Methylovirgula sp. 4M-Z18: one gene and its partner. The protein of the gene in region 2 interacts with the protein of the main gene of each other region in a pairwise test. Links are inferred from orthologs where the notes say so. Each region holds a gene or a part of one and is shown on either strand. Other genes may lie near its edges.

The links.
Region 1: the proteins of mtgA (region 2) and V9T28_RS15595 interact in binary tests that used the Escherichia coli proteins (3 or more experiments, as listed by UniProt). The link is inferred for Methylovirgula sp. 4M-Z18 from one-to-one orthologs.

Annotation. Positions count from the first base shown.
Region 1 is NZ_CP149574.1:3,355,215-3,358,396, forward strand. Bases 321-3,182 are described here. They hold V9T28_RS15595 (peptidoglycan D,D-transpeptidase FtsI family protein), read right to left. Parts: upstream 2,721-3,182; coding sequence 921-2,720; downstream 321-920. Other genes in these bases: ftsL (cell division protein FtsL), read right to left, coding at 2,727-3,119; rsmH (16S rRNA (cytosine(1402)-N(4))-methyltransferase RsmH), read right to left, coding at 3,121-3,182. UniProt on the Escherichia coli protein: Essential cell division protein that catalyzes cross-linking of the peptidoglycan cell wall at the division septum. Required for localization of FtsN.
Region 2 is NZ_CP149574.1:4,685,937-4,689,100, reverse strand. What follows is about bases 30-2,873. They hold mtgA (monofunctional biosynthetic peptidoglycan transglycosylase), read left to right. Parts: upstream 30-1,030; coding sequence 1,031-1,717; downstream 1,718-2,873. Other genes in these bases: V9T28_RS21685 (DMT family transporter), read right to left, coding at 2,665-2,873; V9T28_RS21690 (glutamine amidotransferase), read right to left, coding at 1,710-2,402; V9T28_RS21700 (polyprenyl synthetase family protein), read right to left, coding at 30-630. Also shown: more of V9T28_RS21700, read right to left, coding at 1-29; more of V9T28_RS21685, read right to left, coding at 2,874-3,164. UniProt on the Escherichia coli protein: Peptidoglycan polymerase that catalyzes glycan chain elongation from lipid-linked precursors. May play a role in peptidoglycan assembly during cell division in collaboration with other cell division proteins.

The DNA of each region.
Region 1 (3,182 bases), 1.3 Mb from region 2 along the record:
AAGGCCTGCCGCGACCAGCGCATTGGAAATCTGAAAGGCGCCAAGCAGCGGCAATGTGATGGAATAGGTTTGATCGCCGTGCGCCAGGCGCAACTTGGTGTTGAAGCCTGAGCGCTCCGCATGCTCCAGCTTGATCGCCTCACCCTTCGCGCCGACCGTCAGGACCCTGAGCTTGCGCTCCGCGCAAGCCGCGATCACTTTGTCGGCAACCTCGCTGTCGGCATCGATCACCGCCGGTGCCCCGTCCGGCAGCAACGCGCGGAACAACCGCAATTTGGCGTCGAGATAAGCGTCGAGCGAAGGATGATAATCAAGATGATCGCGCGACAGATTGGTGAAGGCTGCCGCACGCAACCGCACGCCGTCGAGACGATGCTGATCGAGCCCGTGCGACGAGGCTTCCATGGCGAGATGGGTAATTCTTTCCCGCGCCAGATCGTCGAGCATCTTGTGCAGGCTGACCGGATCGGGCGTCGTGAGCGAACCGTAGACCGCGCCATCCGATTTGACGACACCGATCGTGCCGAGCGATGCGGCGCGTAAACCCAGATGGGTGAAAATCTGCCGCGTGAAATCGGCGACCGATGTCTTGCCGCTCGTGCCGGTGACGGCGACGATGGTGTCCGGCTGATGCGAGTAGAATCGCGCCGCGGCCGCGGCCAGCGCAAGCCGCACATTCGGCACGACGACATAGGCGACGCCGCGCACGCGGCTCTCGGGCTTATGCTCGGCGACGATCGCCAGCGCACCATGCGCCGCCGCCTGGTCGGCATAGGCAAGACCGTCGGATTTCGTGCCCGGGACCGCGAAAAAGACATATCCGGGCAACACGGCCCGGCTGTCGGCAGTCAAGCCTTCCGCTTGCCGCACGGCGAAATCCGCGGCCTGATCGATAATCTCGGGAACGAGGACATCAAGTCTCATCGGCTCTTAATGCTCCCTGTCACGTCGGCGGGGTCCATGTCGCATTTGACCAGACCCGCGGCATTGCCAGGCAAATCGGGCAGATCGAGCCGCGGCGGCATATTCAGCAAAGGCGAGATCTCTTTGATGGCATTGGCGGTGACAATGGCGGCATTATAACCGGCCGTGTGATAACCGCCGTCCCCTGGCAAAGCCTGCGGCTCGTCAAAGATGACGAGATACAGATATTTTGGCTTATCGGCGGGTACGAGCGCGGTGAAAGTCGTAAGAACCTTGTCGTTGGAATAGCTATGACCGATCACCTTTTGCGCCGTGCCGGTCTTACCGCCAACGCAATAACCGGGAACATTGACCTTGCTCGCAGTACCGACAATCGCATCGTTTCGAAACAGATAACGCATCTCCTCGCTGGTTTTCGCTGAAACAACCTGCGGCGCGCTGGCCCTGGCGTCTTGCTCGCTCCGGCGCAAAAAAGTCGGCGTGATCAAATATCCACCATTTGTCATCGCCATAACCGCCATCGCTGCCTGCAGGGGCGGCTCGGCAATACCCTGTCCAAACGCCACCGTTGCCGTTGTCAATATGCTCCAATTCTTTTGCACCTGCGGCATAGCATTCTCTGGCAGTTCGGTAACCATGCGCCCAAACAAACCGAGCTTGCTTAGAAACGCTTTATGGCCATCGACTCCCACCCGCATGGCGATACGTGCCGCCCCGATATTAGACGAGCGGGCAAAGGCTTGAACGTAGGAGAAAATAACGGGCGGCTCTCTAAAATCATGAATCAGATGGCCCGCGACCGGCAGGCTTTGCCGGGCGTCAAGCGACGAATTAAGATTGAAAAGGCCGGATTCCAACCCCATCGCCCAAGTCACCGCTTTGAAGGTCGACCCCATTTCATAGGTGCCCACCGTCATACGGTTGATCTTATCCGGACTGAGCGCGTCAGCGCCATTGTTTGGATCGAAGTCCGGCAGCGACACAAGAGCAATAACTTCGCCGGTGTTCACATCCATGATCGCCCCGCCAGCCGCCTTTGCGTGGTAGCGGTCCATGCCCCACCGCAACTGTTCACGCAGCGCATAGGTGGCTTTCAAATCGATCGATGTGGTGATCGGCGCAAGGTTTTCGGGCGCCAGATCGAAGCCGGCGCCATGCAAATCCGAAAGACCCTGCCGGTCGATATAGGTCTCCAGGCCGCCCATGGCGTGACCGTCGGGATCGACGTGGCCGAGAATATGCGCGGCGACCGGCCCGTTGGGATAGACGCGCTTGTTTTCGGGAATAAAGCCGACGCCCGGCAGGCCGAGACGGAAGACGTCACGCTGTTCCTTGGGCGTCACGCCGCGCTTGACCCAGATGAAGCCCTTCTTCGAGTCGATACGCTTGCGCAGCTCATCGGCATCGACATCGGGCAGCGCCGCGGTGAGCAATTCGACCGCCTCGTCCTTGTCGATGATCCGGCGCGGCTCAGCGAACACCGACATCACGCGCACGTCGGTTGCGAGAATCTCCCCATGGCGATCGAGGATATCCGGACGCGCGGCGGCGACGGCCTCGGCGGCGGCATGTTTCAAGCTCTGCTGCATGTCGGGCTTGAGGCCGATATGCACCATCTTGCCGATGATGACGCAATAGAGGCCGACGAAGGCGAAGGCGATGAGCTTGAGGCGCGAGCCGCTCTTGTCGAGTCGCGTATGAAACAGCGCCGAAAAGGAATCGATCTGCAGCACGCGCAAAATGCGCCGCAGGATCGAAGGCTTGCGCTCGTTCATCTGTGGAGTTTCGCCGATCATGCAGATTTACCTTGGCGACGTGGTTGTCGTAGCGGTCGCGCCGACTTTGCCGGCGGCGGGCGTATTGGTTGGCACGGCAAGTCCGAGATCGTCGAGCTTGCGGCCGATGTCGTCGATCTTGGTGCCGCGGTCGGGCAAGTCGCTGACCCGCACGATCTGCGACAATTGCAGATCCTGCGATTGCAAATGCTGATCGGCCAATTTCTGAATGCGCTCGGGGCGCGTCAGATGCGCCCATTCGGCGCGCAACATGCCGATCTGATCGTGCTCCTTGTCGATCTCATGCTGAATTTTGACGATCTGTTCGGAGTAATAGATCGTCTCGTATTTGATCGAATAGGCATAGACCGCAGAGCCGATGAGCGCGGCGATCGCGAAGAGATGAAATATACGCCACATCTTACCGTCTCCTCACTGTGCGCTGCGGCAGTCCGGCCAAGGCATTGAGACCTGCGTCGATGC
Region 2 (3,164 bases):
GGCCTTGCCGATCAGGCCGCCGGCCTCGACCGCGAAGCGCAGCAGCGCCCCCGTCTTCATGGCCTGGAGCTGGCCGATTTCAGACTCGCTGAGCGGTGCTGTGGCTTGTTCCGCGGCCAGATCGAGCGCCTGTCCGCCGGCCATGCCGCCGAGGCCGGACGCGCGGGCGAGCCCCGCGACCAGCCTCGCACGCACGGCCGGATCCGCATGGGTCGCGTCGTCCGCCATCACGTCGAAGGCATAGGTGAGCAGCGCGTCGCCGGCGAGAATGGCGGTCGCCTCGTCAAAGGCGCGATGCACCGTCGGGCGGCCGCGGCGCAAATCGTCGTCGTCCATGGCCGGCAGATCGTCGTGGACGAGCGAATAGCAATGGACGAGTTCGAGCGCCGCCGCCGCACGCCGCACGCCCTCGCCCTCGGACCCGAGCATCCTTGCCGTCTCGATCAGCAGAAACGGCCGCAAGCGCTTGCCGCCGCCGAGCACCGCATAGCGCATCGCTTCGATGAGGCGGGAAGGCCTAGCGATTTCCCCCGGCAGGGGGGCGGCACTCAGCAAAGCATCGAGCGTCGCCTCCATCGCGGCGGCAACGGCGGCAAGGCGCTCGGAAAATGCGGTGGAGGGTGGGGTCATCGGCGAGGACTCTGAATGATTTAGGACGAGATGCCCTAGCCGCCCGGGAAGGTCAAGCTTTGCCAAATTAGGACCTGTCGACACTCATAGATAGGGTCTGGATGAGGTCAAAAATGGTCATATGCAAGGAGCATTGCGCGGCCGGTACGTCCGTACCGGCAAGCATTGCGACGCGGCAGATGATCATTTTTCACCTCACCCCGAAGGGGCGTGGCGAATTTGCCCGATTGATGCGTCGCCAATCGCCGCAAGGCGGACGCCTTGCTTCCTCATGGCTCCTGCCACTCGGTCAAATTCGCTCACGTCCAGACCCTATCTATGAGTGTCGACAGGTCCTAAGCTTGCCCTTAGATTGAATGCTTGGCCCGCCGGGTCCCGCGTCGCCACCACGATCCTGCTCATGGCCAAGTTCCTTCGATTTTTGCGCCTTTTGTTCCGTCTCCTGGTGCTTGCCGGCTTCGCCTACGGCATTGCCGTGGGGGTGATGTTGTTCGTGTGGCGCGAGGTGCCGCCGGTTTCCGTGCTCATGCTTGGCCGCTGGGCCCTGTTGGAGCCGGTGGACCGGGTTTGGGTGCCGCTCGACCGCATCTCCGGCCATCTGCCCGCTGCGGTGCTGATGTCGGAGGACGGCCAGTTCTGCTATCATCACGGCGTCGATTGGGATGCGCTGAACGAGGTGATCACCCAGGCCGGCGAGAGGGGGCCGAAGCGCGGCGCCTCGACCGTGCCGATGCAGACGGCGCGCAATCTCTTTCTCGGCACGTGGCGCTCCGCGATCCGCAAGGGCATCGAGATCCCCGAGGCTTTGGCGCTCGACGCCTTGTGGCCGAAGCGGCGGATCATCGAAGTCTATCTCAACATTGCCGAATGGGGCGACGGCATTTACGGCGCCGAGGCGGCGGCGCAGCATTATTTCGGCAAGAGCGCTAAATCGCTGACCTTGCGCGAAGCGGCGCTGATGGCGACCGCCCTGCCCAACCCGAAATTGCGCAACCCCGCCCATCCGACGCCGCATCAACGGGCGCTGGCCTCGATCATCGTCCGCCGCGCGGCGGTTGCCGATCAATGGCTCGATTGCATCAGGTAGCCGGTTCGAGCCAAACTTTCAGGAATTCCTTGATCCAACGCCCGACGATGGCGTCGTATTGATACCAGCCGGCGAAATGGGCTGCGGGCGGTTGCGCGCCCAAATTTGCGAGCCGTTCGGCGCCGCGCGTGGTCCAGCGGCAGATCATCGCATAGGTGACTTCCGGATGAAATTGCAGCGCATAGGCATTTCGGCCGCAGCGATAGGCCTGAATCGGGAATTCGTCGCCTTCGGCCAGCAAGGTGGCGCCACGCGGCAGGTCGAAGCCTTCGCTATGCCACTGATACACATAGGCAGGAAAGGGCGCACCCTCTTGCGCCGTCACGTGATGGGCGGCGGCATGCGGCGCGATGGGATAATAGCCGGCCTCGATCCGGCCGTCAGTATGCTTATATACCCGTGCCCCGAGATGCCGCGTCAGCATCTGCGCGCCGAGGCAAAGCCCTAAGAACGGTTTGTCCTCGCGCAAGGGCTTGGCGAGCCAATCGATCTCGTTGCGGATATAGCCGTCTTCGTCATTGGCGCTCATCGGCCCGCCAAACACCACCGCACCCGCGTGGTCCGCCATATCCGTCGGCAGCGTGTCGCCGAATCGGGGCCGGCGGATGTCGAGATCGAAACCCATCCGGCGCAGCAGGAAACCGACGCGGCCAGCCGTCGAATGTTCCTGATGCAGGACGATCAAAATTCGCCCGCCTGTTGCCATTATGGGCGGCCCCCAAGGGCAACGCCGCCACACCGCGGTTGCGCGTGATCGGGCTTTGGCTGTGTCGCAATCGTGATTTTCATCAATTTGCAGTCGGAATTGGAGAGCATGCAAATGATCCAGAAGCAAGAATTGTTCCATACTTGTTTAAGCGAGGCCGCTTAAGAAAGAAAGAGAACGCGGCGCGCTTAGCTCCGCGTTCTCTTCGTATCGGTCCTGCCGCTGGATCAGATCGGGAGGCCTATTTCTTGTGCCAATTCACCAGCACCACGCCGCAAATCGCCATGGCGCCGCCAATGATGCCGAGCAGGGTCGGCACTTCGCCGAGCCACGCAAAGCCCAACAAGGTCGCGGCCGGCGGCACGCAATACATGAAGTTCGCGGCGCGGGCGGCGGGCAGGCGCGATAAGGCGACGGCCCAGGTGGCATATCCGATCAGGCTCGGGAAGATGCCGAGATAAATGACGGCGAAGAGGCTTGCCGCCGGCGCAGTCTGCGCCTGCCCGATGGCGCCCGGCAGAAATGGGATGAGCGCGAGCGCGCCGATCACCATGTTCCAGGCCGCGACGGTCAGCGGCTTGTGCCGGCGGAACAGCGGCTTTTGCGCGATAGCGGCGACGGCGGTGCACAGTGCCGCGCCGGCGATCAATAAGGCGCCGGCATCGATGCGCAGCCCCTGCCCTTCGCCAAGTGCGATCGCGCCGATGCCCGCGAGCGAGATGAGCGTGCCGAGCCAGGCTT